Regions from separate parts of the Rossellomorea sp. LJF3 genome, predicted to be linked through region 1. Evidence: riboswitches for the same ligand, from Rfam matches in the RefSeq annotation. Region 1 holds a riboswitch; the other holds the start of a gene.
The links. Region 1 has a riboswitch for cobalamin ahead of V8G47_RS10285 (ribonucleoside-diphosphate reductase subunit alpha). Riboswitches for the same ligand answer to the same signal wherever they lie in the genome.

Region 1 (8,130 bases):
TTTGGGTAAGCCCAGGAAAACCGCACGTCATCCCAGTTTAATATATTGGAACTTTTCCCGTTTACGATACCCGTTGATTTATTTGGGGCCAGTGAATCAATCAGGACCCTCTGTTTCAATTCTTCCATTTTCCTTCTTCCTCCCCTAGCTGTGACAGCTTTCACATTCTTCAAAATTGGATACGGACGTAGACCTTACATAATAAGTGGTTTTCAATCCGGACTTCCATGCGTCCAGGTGAAGATCCAGTAAATCTTTAGCCTTGATGTCATTACGCACATACAGATTAAATGAAATCCCCTGATCGATATGCCTCTGCCTCTTTACGTTCTGTTCCACACTCCAATGTTGATCCACTTGATAAGCGGTCTTGTAATACCAGGTTGTTTCCGGAGACAGATCGGGAGCGGTCACTGGAATCTTGTAATCTTTCTTTTCTTCTGAATACTGGAGCCTGAATATCGGATCGATGCTCGCAGAGGACCCCGCAATGATCGAGGTTGAGGAATTGGGGGCTACCGCCATTAAATATCCATTACGGATCCCTTTGTCTTTAATCCCATCCTTCAATTCCATCCATCTTTCACTTGAATAGTCCCGTTTCAGAAAATAATCTCCCGTCGACCAGTCCGAGTCGTCGAAATAAGGATAGCTTCCTTTTTCCTTTGCCAGTTCATGGCTTGCTTTTATCGTATAATAAGCAATCTCTTCATAAAGGGAATCACAATAGTCGACCGCCTGACTGCTTTCCCACTTCAATCCCTTCAAGGCAAGGAGATGATGCCATCCGAATGTCCCTAATCCGATCCCCCTGTATCGCTGATTGGTAATCTGGGCCTGCAGGACGGGAAGGTCGTTTAAGTCAATCACATTATCCAGCAGTCTTACGCCTATCTTCACCACTCTCTCAAGCTCATCATCCAGGATGGTCTTGGCTAAAGAAATGGACGCAAGATTGCATACGACATAATCTCCCGGTGACTTATATGTGACGATCATCCCATCTTGGATCACCTCTTCTTCCATCACAGTCGCACTCATGTTCTGAGCGATTTCGGTACATAGGTTACTGCAATAGATCATCCCTTTATGGGGATTGGCATTCATACGGTTAACAGTATCCCGGTAAAACATATACGGAGTCCCCGTTTCGAGCTGAGATATCATGATGCGCTTAAAGATTTCAATGGCAGGGACCACTTCCCGTGAAAGGGTGGGGTGAGCGACACATTCCCAATACTTCTCACGAAAACTACCAGCACCGTATGTTTCGTCATAGAAGTCTTCGAGGGAGTAGCCCATGACTCCTTTCACTTCATGAGGGTCGAATAAATACCAGTCTTCCCTCTTTTCCACCTGTTCCATAAACAGATCCGGTAAGGAGACTCCCGTGAAAAGATCATGGGTCCTCTGCCTTTCGTCCCCATTGTTCAACCGGGTATCCAGAAATGGGAAGATATCTTTATGCCATACATCCAAATATACGGCGATCGCACCTTGACGCTGCCCCAGTTGATCGACGGAAACCGCCGTATTATTTAGTTGTTTCATCCACGGTATGACCCCGGAGCTCACTCCCTTAAAGCCCTTTATATCACTCCCCCTGCTGCGGACCTTCCCTAAATAAATTCCAAGGCCCCCTCCGTTCTTGCTAAGAGTGGAAACGTCCGTATTACTGTCATAAATACTTCTTAAGTCATCTTCCACAGTATCAATGAAACAGCTGGATAGCTGGCCATGGCTTTTTCCTGCATTTGCAAAAGTAGGGGTTGCCACGGTCATATACAGATTGGACAGGGCCCAATATGCTTCTTCGATCAATGACATTCTTTTTTCCTTTTCCTCATTCATGCATAACGTCATACTGATGACCATAAATCGCTCCTGAGGAAGCTCCAGCACTTTTCCATTATGGGACTTTGTCAAATACCTCTCGGCCAGCGTAACGATCCCTATGTAAGTAAAGAGTTGATCCCTATTGAAATCAAGAATGGAACCTAAGTAATCCACTTCTTCCTTGCTATATGAATCCAGTAGTGCCGGGGAATAAAGTTGGGCTTCAGTTAAGTCTTTGACCATTTGATAAAATGAGCCGGATAGATTATCTTTTGATTTCCCCCTCGAAAAGGAAATACCCTCATATAAATCCTTGATGTACAAGGATGCTGCCACATAGGTCCAATCCGGTTCGAGTGCGGTGATACGTTCGATCGCTGTCAGGATCATGAAATGATGAAGCTGTTCTTTGGTCCATTCTTCCTGCTGATTTGCATACATGGTGATTTTCTTATCGAATTCTGTGAAATCCAGGTTGGAATACTGTCTGCTAAGGCTGTGGAGAATCCCTTCCACTTCATTTTGCTTTTCCATTGTGAACGTCATGTTCATTCCTCCCGTTTCTTAAAGTGGGAAGGAGTCAAAAAAAGCCCATCCTTCAAGAAGGACGGGCTTTAAAAATACGGAGATATAAACAGACCTAACGCCTATTGTAATCCTCGCTTTATCCTCCCAATTCCCGAAGAAGATAACACGTGTTAAATAAGGCAGGTCTCCTGACTCGCGCTTCACTCTACTCTAAGGCCTTCCCATCGATACGACAGTGGCAGTTCCTTATTTCGTCAGCACATACAGTTGCGGGGACAGCTCCGGATTCTCACCGGATTCCCTTTTAAGTCTCATCAGACACCTTATTTACAGGTTATAATCAATATATAGTTATTAAAATAAAAACAGACACCAAATGTTGTGTCCTTAACTATCATATATGATTCAAAATAGATTTACAAGTAATCTATTCATTTTTATTTTTGCTCTCTCCGCAGAGATTGGTGTATATTATTCAATTACTAAGTTCTGTAGCTCTGTCAACGAGGATGAGCTTTAGGGTGAGGGGAACTGCTTCGCTTTCCACGGACGTTCGGTCGAGCCTCCTCAGCACAGTTCGCTTCCGGGGTCTCGACACGCCCGTTTTTCCGTAGGAGTCTACGCTGTTCCCCTCACCCTCTATTTAAGCTATTGGAGACAGAGCTCAAAGATTTTCGAAACCCTACGTAGAATAAATAGCATATTTTTCTCTTTTTATTCGATGGTTTCCGCATTTGAATGGATTTGAAGTGGTATACAATTATTACAATAGGTTAAAAGATCATCTTAATGTAGTTGATTGGAGCGGAAGGTGCTCGACTCCGACGGGAATAGCGGGAAAGTTGAGACCCCGCAGGGCAATGCCCGAGGAGGCTCAACTCACGCCCCGCGGAAAGCGAGCACCTGCAGCGGAAATCAACCAGTACTCGCTATTACAAATTTCGAAAACTTATCTAAAATTAGTCTGAAATATGCTTATAATTATTATTTTCCCTGAAAAGGAAAGAAGATGATGGAATAGTGCCTCCAAACGGACAGTGGTCCGTCTACATTTACATTTATGTGGGTTGAGGTAAATGGATTCCATCTCTATAATCCAAATAGAAGGTTGTTTGACAGTATTCTTTGGTCCCCAATATTTTTGATAGGTTGTTTAAATGGAGAAAGACTCGATTTAAACAACCTCTTTTTTTTGAAAGTATGTATGTAATATTCCTCCTGCTTTATCATCTAAATAGAAATTATACTCCCTTTATATTTCAGTATATTGAAAGAGAAACAGCCTCTCACATGTGTTTCATCCAGATTACAATCAATACTTTTTGACCTAAATACTTTCTTTTTGCAGGTTTTTCATTTACAATGCCCATTAAGTGATTTTTTTTTGAAATCACACCTTAGTTCTGAAAGGAGTCTATTATGAAGAAACTATTAACGACTTTACTAGTAGGATTATTAACAATTGGACTAGCTGCTTGCGGTTCGAATGAGGAGAGCCAAAAAGCTGACGATAAACCAAAAACAGAGGCTTCTGACAAAAAGGCTCAAGAAGAGCAAGCGAAAAAGATGGAAGAAATGCAAAAGAAAATGGATGAGCAAAAGGTAGAAAAAGATAAGATCGTCGCTATCGTAAACGACGAAAAAATCAAAGGTGAAGATTTCAACAATGTGTTGACTCAATCACAGATGCAGTATCAACAAATGGGACAGGACCCGACAAGTAAAGATGCTGCCAAAAAAATCAAAGATCAAACCATTGATAGCATAGTCGGTCAAACACTTCTTATGCAACAGGCCGAGGAAAAAGGCTATAAAGCGACGGATGATGAAATCAATAAGCAGCTCGACGAAGTGAAAAAGCAATACAAAGACGACAAGCAATTTGAAGATGCCATGAAGAAAGCCGGATTTACCATGGATGAGTTGAAAACTCAGATTGCTGAAAATATTAAGTACACCAACTACGTTGAAAAAGAAATCAAAGTCGACGAAGTGACAGAAGATGAAATGAAGAAGTTTTATGATCAATATGCAAGTCAACAAGGGCAGGATCAAGCAAAGGATGCACCCAAGTTTGAAGATGTAAAACCACAGATCAAGACTCAGCTGGAACAACAGAAGAAGCAAGAAAAGCTTGTTCAACATGTTGAAGATTTAAAGAAAAATGCTAAAATTGACGTGAAAATCTAACACAAGTCAGAAAGCCGCCTTCGTATGGCGGCTTTCTTTTTTTCTATCTTCCATAAGAGGTTTTTCTCCCTGTCCCGGGGGTATGGTATAGGAACCGATCAATTAAAGGAGGATGTACATCATGACCAAAAGAATAAATCAAAATCCGGAAAATGCAGAGCAGGACCAGGAAAGTATCCTTGATCAGCATGAAAGTGAACAAAATGTCGATCCCATCCCTATAGACGAACTAAAAAAAGACCAGCGTGACGAAAAGAAAAAGCACGATACCAAAGACGAATAAACATAAATAAACCGCCCTGTGGATGATCCACAGGGCGGTTCTATATTATTTAGCTAACCAATCTGTATGGAAAGTGCCTTCTTTGTCTATACGCTGATACGTATGGGCTCCGAAATAGTCCCTTTGTGCTTGCAGCAGATTCGCAGGCAGTGATTCGGAACGATAGCTGTCATAATAAGCTAACGCACTGGCGAGACCCGGTACAGGAACGCCAAGCTTGATGGCTGTTGCCACAACTTCCCTTGCTTCATCCTGATAATTTTCAACAATCTCTTTAAAATACGGATCAAGGAGCAGATTCGTTAAGCCGGGATCGCGATCATATGCATTCTTGATTTCTCCAAGGAAGCCGGCACGAATGATGCAGCCTCCTCTGAAGATCATGGAAATTTCACCAGGTTTAAGATCCCAACCGTACTCATCCGACGCCGATTGAAGCTGTGCGAACCCTTGTGCATAAGAACAAATCTTGCTCAAGTACAACGCCTTGCGGATCATTTCGATGAACTCCTGTTTATTACCTGTAAACTCTTTAATTTTTGGTCCTCTCAGGATCTTGCTCGCCTTCACCCGTTCTTCCTTCATGGCTGAAATGAAACGGGCAAAAACAGATTCAGTGATGATGGATAATGGCACTCCTAATTCAAGGGAACTGATGCTCGTCCATTTTCCTGTCCCTTTTTGACCGGCAGTATCCAAAATAACATCCACAAGGGGCTTGCCTGTATCTTCATCCATCTTCGTGAAGATATCGGCAGTAATTTCAATCAGATAACTGTCAAGCTCCCCGGCGTTCCATTCTTTGAATATTTCATGAAGTTCCGTTGCACTTAACCCCAGCACATTCTTCATTAGATAATACGCTTCACAAATAAGTTGCATATCACTGTATTCTATTCCGTTATGAACCATTTTCACGTAATGGCCGGATCCGTCCGGGCCGATATATGTACTGCATGCATCCCCATTCACCTTGGCAGCGATGGCTGTGAGGAAAGGTTCTACTAGATCGTACGCTTCTTTCTGGCCGCTTGGCATAATCGCAGGTCCGTATAACGCACCTTCTTCTCCACCGGAAACTCCTGCACCGATGAAGTTGATTCCCTTCTCATCCAGTGCCTTATTGCGGCGGATGGTATCTTCAAAGTAGGTGTTTCCACCGTCAATGAGGATATCACCTTTATCCAGATGAGGAAGCAATGAATCAATCGCTTTATCCGTAATATTCCCGGCAGGTACCATGATGAGAATTTTACGCGGTACTTCCAACGATTGAATAAATTCACTTACATCATGTGTTCCAACCAAATTCTTTCCTTGATGCTCGTCCAATACTTCTTTTACTTTTTCATCCGAAACATCATATATAGAAACTGAATAGCCCCTGCTTTCAAAGTTTAAGGCGAGGCTCTTTCCCATCACTCCGACGCCGACGACTCCTATTTGTTGTTTTGTCATTATGATCATTCCTTTCAAGTACGAGTAAATAGATGACTTCACCGTTATTATTATAATACGAAATAAATTTCCGTGGTGGATTTTTATGAAATAATATTTTTTTATTTCGTAAAATAGGTTAAAATTATTTTCACAGAAGTCTTACAGGAGGTATTCTACCATCATGGATGAACAGGCTCAACATTGTTTTCCACGAATCCGGTCCCATTACTCACAATTCAGTGAAAAAGAAAAGATGATTGCTGATTTTATTATTGCTAATCCTGAAAAAATTATCCATTCAACCATCAGTGGCGTGGCAGAAGATCTCGGAATTGCAGATGCCACCGTCTTCCGCTTCTGCAAGCGATTAGGCTTCAAAGGCTACCAGGCGATGAAGATTTCACTGGCTTCTGATCTTGTGGCACCGATCAAGGATATCCATGAAACCATCCAGGAAGAGGATTCTGAAGGGGTCATCGCCCAAAAGGTGTTCCGGTCCAATATGAGAAGCCTTGAAGACTCATTGGGCATCATGAAAGAAGACACATTCCGGCAAGCCGTGCAAGCGATGCTCTGTGCGAGGAGGATCGAATTTTATGGTACCGGCGGTTCAGGATTCATTGCCATGGATGCCCATCATAAGTTTCTCAGAACGGGGATGACCATTAATGCTTATAATGACTCCCACATGCAGCTGATATCCGCTTCTCAACTGACGGAAGAAGATGTGATTGTGTTTATTTCCCACTCAGGGGCAAATAAAGATCTATTGGAAGTACTGGAGGTTGCGAAGAAAAATCATGTCACCACGATCGGCATCACTCATTTCGCTAAATCTCCCTTGAGCAGCAGGATCGATATTCCGCTATTCACCGTTTCACAGGAAACTGAGTACCGCGGGGAAGCCCTGGCGTCAAGAATCAGTCAGCTGAGCATTGTGGATGCCCTCTATGTGAACATCATGAAAAAACGGAAAGACCTATCCAAAACATCCCTGCAAAAAATACGTGATGCCATTTCCATTAAAAAAGTATAATAATGAGAGGGACGGACCTTTAAAGGTCCGTCCCTCTCATTATTATGCATCCAGTCTTTCAATGATTGTGGCATTGGCCATGCCGTGTCCTTCACACATGGTTTGCAGACCGTATCTTCCTCCCGTGCGCTCAAGCTCATGCATCATGCTCACCATGATTCTTGCTCCACTGGCCCCTAATGGATGACCGAGGGCGATTGCCCCTCCATTCGGATTTAACTTGGAAGGATCCGCATCGATCTCCTTCAACCATGCAAGTGCCACGGGGGCAAACGCTTCATTCACTTCAAATATGTCAATATCTGCGACAGACAGGCGCGCTTTTTGCAGGGCTTTCCTGGTTGCAGGGATGGGTCCCGTTAACATCAGGGTCGGATCAGATCCCACCACCACACGGGTATGAATCTTAAAACGAGCTTTCAAACCCAATTCGTCTGCTTTTTCTCTCGACATAATAAGCAGGGCAGCTGCACCATCACTGATTTGACTGGCATTCCCCGCATGAATGACGCCACCTTCTTTGAATGCAGGTTTTAATTTCCCCAGTATTTCGAGTGACGTTTCTTTTCTTGGTCCTTCATCTTTCGTGAAGAAAAACGGATTTCCGTCTTCACCTTGTACTTTCACACCATAAATCTCACGTTCGAAGCGTCCTTCTTCCTGGGCCTTTAAAGCTTTTTGATGACTATTATAGGAGAACCGGTCTAATTCTTCACGGGTAAAACTATATTTTTCAGCAATTCGCTCGGCTGATAACCCCTGATGAATGATTTCATGTTTTTCCCTTAACTTTTCACTAAAACCTGCTCCTTGATAA
Region 2 (8,130 bases), on a different contig from region 1:
AAAGTATTGGTAAACGGCACCAGCCGGAATGAAGACCAATGTTACGTTTAAAAACATCAACAATAACTGGGGTGCCTGGCGTATTACACGGATACCACTCTTTATTTGGGAAAAAGGATTTTCTTTCTGGAATGAATCAACAGACGGCTGCTTGACTGAAAGGATTAAAAATAGTTCTATTAAGTGAAAGACTAAACCCAGTAAGATAAGCAGAGTGAATTGACTGTCCGCCAGATCCCTCGCCAAATAGGAACCGAAAAGGACGGCAATCAGCATACTGATAAACGAGGCTGATTGGATTTTTCCCATGGCATGATCCATGCGATTTTCTTCATTTGATTCTTTGAGTGAATCATAGATCAACGCTTCATCGGCCCCTGAAAAAAAGGTTACACTGAATCCATTGATGAAGCTGTATAAGAAGAACATCCAAGGTTCATAGGCGAATAAAAGCAGTGTAATACTAAGGAACTTCAGGAAAGCACCGAATAGAAATGAATATTTTGCACCAAACCGATCTGCAAATATTCCAGTAGGTACCTCCCCGAGTAATACGGCACCGCTCCAGAACATGAGCACAATTAAAATATCAGAAGAGGTTAAGCCTCTTTCGAAATAGAATAACGTTAATACGGGTTGAAGAAAACTGATGGTACCAAAAAAAGAAATCCAAAATAGCACCCGGATGTTATGGGCTGCAAGTGTTTGTTTCGTCATAATTTGTCTCCTGCTTCCTGTGTTTTATATTTACCGGAAGAAGGAGCGTCGTTTCGTTAATCCAGAACGTTCACTCCTTCTTGAAATAGTGAAAGTGTTTTGAATGTTTTTTGCATGATATTTCCTCCTCGTGTTTTATGAATCAAGTGTAGCATAAGAGGGAGAAAAAGAAGAAGTTATTTATTCGACAGGATCCTTTATTCGCAGAAAGGGGGGGGGACAATGAAAGAGGTTATGGTAGACGTATTGCAGTCCAGGGGGACCTATTATGAGATTGGTGTTCAATTCGGAAAGGAACTTCGGCAGTCGCCACTCTATTCCCATCATTATAAGAGACGAAAGAAGTCATTGAGAGATTACGATGTAAAGCTGGATGAAGTCGAGGGACTACTCCGGCATTTCGCACCCGGATTATGGGATGAATTAAATGGACTATCCTCTGGTTTACAGTGGTCTTTGGAGGATACCATACATGAATATTCGGGATTTCAACAGGAATGGAAGGAGTCCGGTTGTTCGTCTTTGGCCAAGGACGGTATTTACGTGAGGAACTATGATTATCACCCGAAAACATATGAAGGCAGGCTTCTACTCGTCAGGCCGGCGGGTGGATATGCATCTATCGGATTTTCAGGAAGGGGAATCGGACGGATTGACGGGTTGAACGAAAAAGGATTGGCTGTTGGTTTTCATTTTGTGAATCGAATAAAGCCGGGAGAAGGATTCATCTGTACCACAATCGCCCGCATCCTCCTGGACACATGTAAGAATACAGACGAGGCCATCGAAGTGTTGCGCAGGCTGCCTCACCGACACAGTTTCAACTATTCTTTATACGACCAAAGTGGCAAAGCTGCTGTGGTAGAAGCTTCGCCGAGGGGGATAGGGGTGTATCACCATTCAACCTTAAGTTGTACCAATCATTTTCAGATGAATCATATGAAAAAGGATAATCGACATTATTTAAAGGACTCTCAAAAGAGGCTGGAAATATTACATTCAGTAAAGGAAAAGACATTAACCATGAAGGGGGCATTCAAACTGTTTAACCGGGGAGACAGCCCGATTTTCAAGAAAGCGTATGATGCTTGGGCAGGGACGATTCATACATGTGTCTTTCAATGTGAATCACTGCGATGCTTAATCGGATTCGGGGAAAATTCAGATGGTGTGGTGGTGGACTTTCAGGAATGGATCAGGGGAAGAGATATTCCCATCCGGAAAATTTCAGGGAAGTTCGATACAAATGAACCGTTCTTATTTATGGAAGAAGTGAAGGGATAAGGGAGGGAACCGAGCAAATCAAGGGATTAACGGCTTATCATTGTGGAGGACTTCCTCGGTTCTTATTATTAAAATGCGCATATTCATAAAAATATATGTAAAACTCCTTTCTAGCCATTGGCGAAAGGAGTTTTTTTCATTCTGCTATTGGTTTTTCCAATGTCCATCTATAAATTCATCGCGCCCAGACTTTGCTCGATCTTGTTTGTATTCTTCCGGATTCGTTTTGTAGAACTTTTGATGATACTCTTCTGCCGGATAAAAGGTTGAGGCAGGAAGGATTTTGGTGACGATCGGCTTCTTGAATCGCCCGCTTTCTTCTATCGTGTTTTTTGACTTCGCAGCCAATTGTTTCTGGTGTTCATTGTGATAGAAGATAGCTGTTCGATACTGTTCACCGCGATCGTGGAATTGACCACCTTCATCAGTCGGATCAATCTGGGGCCAGTATAACTCCAATAGTCTTTCATAAGGAAACAGAGCGGGATCAAATGTGATCTGAACCACTTCATAATGCCCGCTGCCACCGGCTTTAATATCCTCATACGAGGGATTTTCAAGATGACCGCCAGAATATCCCGATACGACCTCAATAATCCCTGGGAGCTCATCGAACGGTTTTACCATGCACCAAAAACACCCGCCTGCAAAGGTAGCGACTTCTCTATCATTCATTTAGCAAACCTCCTGTACCATATGTACTTCTCTAAAGCAGTAAAGCGATAGCTTGAACAGATTCTATCACGAAAGCTTAAAAGGAACAATCAAATTGCTTGTCTGCATCAGATGTGGCGATATTACGATAAACCTTTTTTCTACAATTTTCAACAAATTCATTTCCTAACCAATGGAACTTGTGTATAATTCTTTTGAACGGAACAATTTCATACGTTACGAGATCAGGTGAAGCCCAAGATGTCATTCTTCTTAGCTTCTTAATAGGGAAGTTGGTGTAAATCCAACGCGGTCCCGCCACTGTAAATGGTAGTGAGCTGAAATTTTACCACTGTGCAAACAAGTACGGGAAGGTATCAGCAAACTATGACCATGAGCCAGGAGACCTGCCTGATTTTAAGCGCACCAATTCTACGCGGATAGAAAGGTGTAATATGCATGGTTCACGGAATATTAACCTATATATGCATCTTACACAACATCTCTAGTCCACTGGAGATGTTTTTTTGTCTGCCAAAATGTTAATCAAGAGGAGGAATAAGAAATGAAACACACAGTAAAAGCCTTACTTGCATTGCTAGTAGCCATCGGATTCCTGACAGCATGCGGAACAAATGACGGGGATCAAATGAAGAAAAAAGAAACTGCAGAAGTTAATCAGGAGGAATCAGGGTATCCTTTATCATTGAACGACGCGCTCGATAATAAAGTCACCTTGGATGAACAGCCTAAACATATCGTTTCGTTAATTCCCAGTAATACGGAGATTTTATTCGAGCTTGGGCTCAATCAGGAAATCGTCGGGGTCTCAGACTTTGATAACTTCCCGAAAGAAGCTGCCGATAAAGAAAAGATCGGTGGAGTGGAGTTTAACGTAGAGAAAATTGTCAGCTTAGAGCCGGACCTGGTCCTGGCCCATGAATCCACAGCAAAGTCAGCAGAAGAAGGGTTGAATCAACTGAAAGATGCAGGGGTGAACGTATTCATTGTTCACGACGCTAAAAGCTTTGAAGAGGTATATGACACAATTCAGGATATTGGTACACTTGTCGGTAAGAAAGATCAGGCGGATACCGTTGTTTCTGAAATGAAATCGGATTTAAATTCCATTCAGGAAAAAGCAAGTGAAGTAACTGAAAGGAAAAGGGTTTATGTGGAAGTCTCGCCTTCACCTGACATATATTCAACTGGGAAGAATACGTTCATCGATCAAATGCTTTCAATGGTCAATGCTGAAAACGTCATGAGCGAGCAGGAAGGCTGGGTACAGGTGAACCAGGAAGCGGTCATTTCGTCTAACCCTGATGTAATCATCACTACATACGGTTATTACAGTGAAGATTCGAAAGAACAGATATTGGGAAGAAAAGGATGGGAAGATGTGACGGCAGTTAAGAATGGAGATGTTCACGATGTCCATTCTGATTTAGTCACACGAACAGGTCCAAGATTGGTTGAAGGAGTAGAGGAAATTGCAAAGTCGATCTATCCAGAGGTATTTGCAGAATAAAATAGGGACTACTTACGTATTGGCAGGGCTATTTATACTCACATCAGTGCTTGCAGGTGTTTCGATCGGTACGATATCGATTCCACCGATGGATATCTTATACATCGTCGGTTACAAGTGGTTCGGTATTCAAATGCCTGATACGGTTAATCCCATGTTTGTGAACATTGTCTATACGATCCGACTTCCTAGAGTATTGTTGGCTTTATTGGTCGGCAGTTCCTTAGCCATTGCAGGGGCTTCTTTTCAAGGGCTTTTACGCAATCCCCTGGCTGATCCTTATACATTGGGAGTATCATCAGGAGCATCGGTTGGGGCGGTCATCACATTGTTTTTCCATTGGAGCATCCCTTTCATCGGGAAATTTACGCTTCCCTTTTTCAGTATTGTTTGTTCGAACATCACCGTATTTCTCGTTTTATGGTTCTCACAAAAGGTTGAAAGGACGATGAAGGTCGAAACCATTATACTGACAGGCATCATCTTCAGCTCATTTCTGGGCTCGGTGATTTCATTGATGATCTCACTCACAGGTGAGGAACTGAGGCAAATCATCGGCTGGCTTCTTGGAAGTGTATCCATGAGAGGGTGGGATTACATTGCGATCATATTGCCTTTCTTCCTTATTGGGGTGGTGTTGCTCATACTAAACAGCAAGGAATTGAACGGGATGAGCTTCGGGGAGGAACAGGCCAGTCATATCGGTATCTCGGTTCAAAAAAGGAAGCTGATCATTTTGATTGCCGGAAGCATCCTGACGGGGGCAGCAGTGGCAGTGTCCGGCACGATCGGATTTGTCGGTCTTGTGGTTCCTCATTTTCTGCGAAGAATGATCGGACATGATCACAAACATCTACTTCCCCTATCAATCCTTGTAGGTGGTGGGTTCCTCGTTCTCGCCGACCTGCTTTCCAGAACGATCATCGCTCCGACCGAACTTCCGATTGGAGTGATCACCGCCTTGATCGGCGCACCGATGTTTGCTTATATTCTTTTAAAGAAAAGGGGTCTTTCAACATGATCGATGTAAACGGGGTGTCAGTAGGATACGGCGATGAAAAGATCGTGGAAGACATGAATTTTCATATTGACAAGGGAGAGTTCTTTGGAATACTTGGTCCAAATGGAAGTGGTAAGACGACGTTACTGAAAGCGATGACGGGTCTCCTTCCTTTAATGGATGGAGTCATTACGTTGAAGGGAAAGCCACTTAATCAGTTTTCTTCGAGAGAATTGGCTACGCATGTCGCGGTTTTACCCCAGATATCGACTGAAGCATTTTCATATCAAGTGAGGGAAACGGTGATGCTTGGAAGATATGCTCACCAGAAAGGTTTCTTTAAGGGTACGACCGACCGGGATAATGAGGTGGTGGACAAAGTGATGGAGCAGACGGGAATTTCTGCGTTTCAGAACCGGTACCTTCATGAATTGTCAGGTGGTGAGCGACAACGGGTGTTCCTGGCACAGGCTCTAGCCCAGGAACCTCACATCCTGCTTCTGGATGAGCCCACTAATCACCTTGATCTTTCCTACCAGAAGTCACTATTGGATTTGATTAAAAGTCAAACAGATCAGGGGACATTAACGGTCGTGGCCATTTTTCACGATTTGAATTTAGCGAGCCTATACTGTGACCGTCTACTCCTACTGGACCAGGGCACAACAAAACTTCTCCATCACCCGGAAGAGGTGTTGAAAGAAGAACATATCGAAGAAGTATATCAAACAAAGGTTCAGAAACAAGCTCATCCATTGGTGGCCAAACCTCAGATGGTGATCGTCCCCGAAGGATCCCTCAGTGAAAACCTGGTTTTAGATGAAAGGTATATGACATTGACTGAAGAATGCATCCTTTATTCTGCACCATTTCCATTGAAATGTATGTCTTCGGGTATTATTGGAGCAGGAATTGGTTGGTACTCTCACTTTATGAACCGTCGGGTACCCGTTGATTATGACTGTCGGGATTACAAACAAGATATGAAGGAGTATCTCATGACGAAAGAACTGGATCCGTCTTTATCTGTCGGTATGATGACGGCTCTGGATTTGTCTAATATGATATGCGAGCGTTTTGAGATGAAGGGAAGATCGGTTTTCGTCGTCGTGACCGCCGGTGTTGGAAACGCCATGGATGTATCAACTAGCTTTCAATATGATATTGATTCAAAACCCGGTACGATCAATACCTGGGTTTTCATAAATGGAAATTTATCTGATGAGGCATATATCGAAGCCCTCGTCACTTCCACGGAGGCAAAGGTGAAGGCACTGAATGACATGGAAGTAAGGGACAAAAGGAATGGAAATATAGCAACCGGAACACCTACTGACAGCATTCTGATAGCTTCCAGTCAAAAGGGGGAGCTTGAACCATTTGCAGGACCGATCACTCCAATAGGTAAGTTGATCGGGAGAGGAGTCTATGAAGTAACAAAAAAAGCCATCCAACGTTATATGGGTTAAAACGGGGAAGGTCATTAGAAAGTGTGCAAAAAGCATGACTGCATAATAAACAGTAGGGGAGAGATGATTTGATGCAACTTTATACAAGAACCGGGGACAAGGGTCAGACTAGTTTAATCGGGGGAAGGGTCGATAAGGATCATATCCGGGTCGAAGCATACGGGACACTGGATGAAGTAAATTGCTTCGTTGGTCAGGCTATTTCTGAATTGGATCATGAGCATTTCGACGATATAGTGAAGGATTTAGTTACTATTCAGCATGAACTCTTTGACTGCGGTGGAGATTTATCAAATGTATCAAAAAAGAGAAGAAACAAGCTTCAAATTGATTCCGTACATGCGTTGGAAGAAAAGATAGACGGTTTGATCAAAGAAGCTCCACCTCTTGAAAAATTCATTCTACCGGGTGGAGTGAAGGCTTCTGCAAGTATTCATATTGCGCGGACCGTTGCAAGGAGGGCAGAAAGGTGCATCGTTTCCCTTTCAAAGACAGACGGAGACTTTTCTGTAGTTACGTTACAATATATCAATCGATTATCAGACTACTTTTTTGCCTTGGCACGCGTGATCAATCATCGTAGTAACGTGAGAGACATAGAATACTTACGCAGTGCCAACGTATTTTCTCCCGGTAAAGGTAAGAAAAAGATGGAAAAGTAGTTCGAATACTGTTTTAACTTCTTGAAATTTGAGGCGGATTTAGAACGTGTGAACTCTTTTTGAATTTTATTGGATAGAACAATTAAATACTTTTAATGATATTTATGGTAAACTATATTCTCGGGGTGGACCGGTATGGAGAAAAGTGTTAGTTTATCCAGTATTCTGTGATTGTCAATTTCAATTGTATAGAGTACTATTTCATATTATCATCGGTTCATCATGAATGTCATAAAAGTAGGTGAAGAAATGGAGTCACGACTAGATCGAAAGACCAAAAGGAAAAAACGTGGAAGAAAAGTGATTTTGGTATTATTAATCCTTATTTTCAGTTTGATCGGTTACGCTGCTTTTCAATTTTACAGTGGTTATAAGATGGCTGGTGAAGACCAGATGCAAGACTATAAATTCAACGGTGTGAAAGATGAAGACGGGAAGGTTAACATTTTGTTATTGGGAGTCGATAGCAGGGGCGAGGAGAAATCAAGGACAGACACCATGATGCTCGCACAAATCGATCCGAAAACAAATGAAACCAAGCTCGTTTCATTCATGAGAGATATTTATGCAGAAATCCCGGGTTATCAAAATTATAAACTGAATACCGCATTTTATTTAGGCGGACCTGAATTGCTTCGTAAGACGATTAAGCAAAACTTTGATTTGGATATTCAGTACTATATGATTGTTGATTTTAAAGGTTTTGAACAGTCAGTCGACATCCTTGCACCAAATGGAATTGAAATGGATGTTGAAAAAGCCATGTCAGAAAACATCGGCGTTTCCCTCGAACCGGGAGTCCAAAACCTGAAC

Region 2: another riboswitch for cobalamin. It lies ahead of V8G47_RS01825 (ABC transporter substrate-binding protein); the one in region 1 lies ahead of V8G47_RS10285 (ribonucleoside-diphosphate reductase subunit alpha).

What each region holds. Positions count from the first base shown of each region.
Region 1 covers NZ_JBANLY010000008.1:140,894-149,023, forward strand. The annotation lists gene V8G47_RS10280 (ribonucleotide-diphosphate reductase subunit beta) at 1-128, opposite strand, end outside; gene V8G47_RS10285 (ribonucleoside-diphosphate reductase subunit alpha) at 145-2,388, opposite strand; cobalamin riboswitch at 2,526-2,705, opposite strand; gene V8G47_RS10290 (SurA N-terminal domain-containing protein) at 3,784-4,554, shown strand; gene V8G47_RS10295 (hypothetical protein) at 4,676-4,837, shown strand; gene gndA (NADP-dependent phosphogluconate dehydrogenase) at 4,883-6,295, opposite strand; gene V8G47_RS10305 (MurR/RpiR family transcriptional regulator) at 6,459-7,313, shown strand; gene V8G47_RS10310 (thiolase family protein) at 7,356-8,130, opposite strand, start outside.
Region 2 covers NZ_JBANLY010000001.1:344,902-353,031, reverse strand. The annotation lists gene V8G47_RS01840 (MFS transporter) at 1-717, opposite strand, end outside; gene V8G47_RS01835 (C45 family peptidase) at 940-2,001, shown strand; gene msrA (peptide-methionine (S)-S-oxide reductase MsrA) at 2,146-2,676, opposite strand; cobalamin riboswitch at 2,886-3,084, shown strand; gene V8G47_RS01825 (ABC transporter substrate-binding protein) at 3,221-4,186, shown strand; gene V8G47_RS01820 (FecCD family ABC transporter permease) at 4,149-5,207, shown strand; gene V8G47_RS01815 (adenosylcobinamide amidohydrolase) at 5,204-6,655, shown strand; gene V8G47_RS01810 (cob(I)yrinic acid a,c-diamide adenosyltransferase) at 6,727-7,317, shown strand; gene V8G47_RS01805 (LCP family protein) at 7,567-8,130, shown strand, end outside.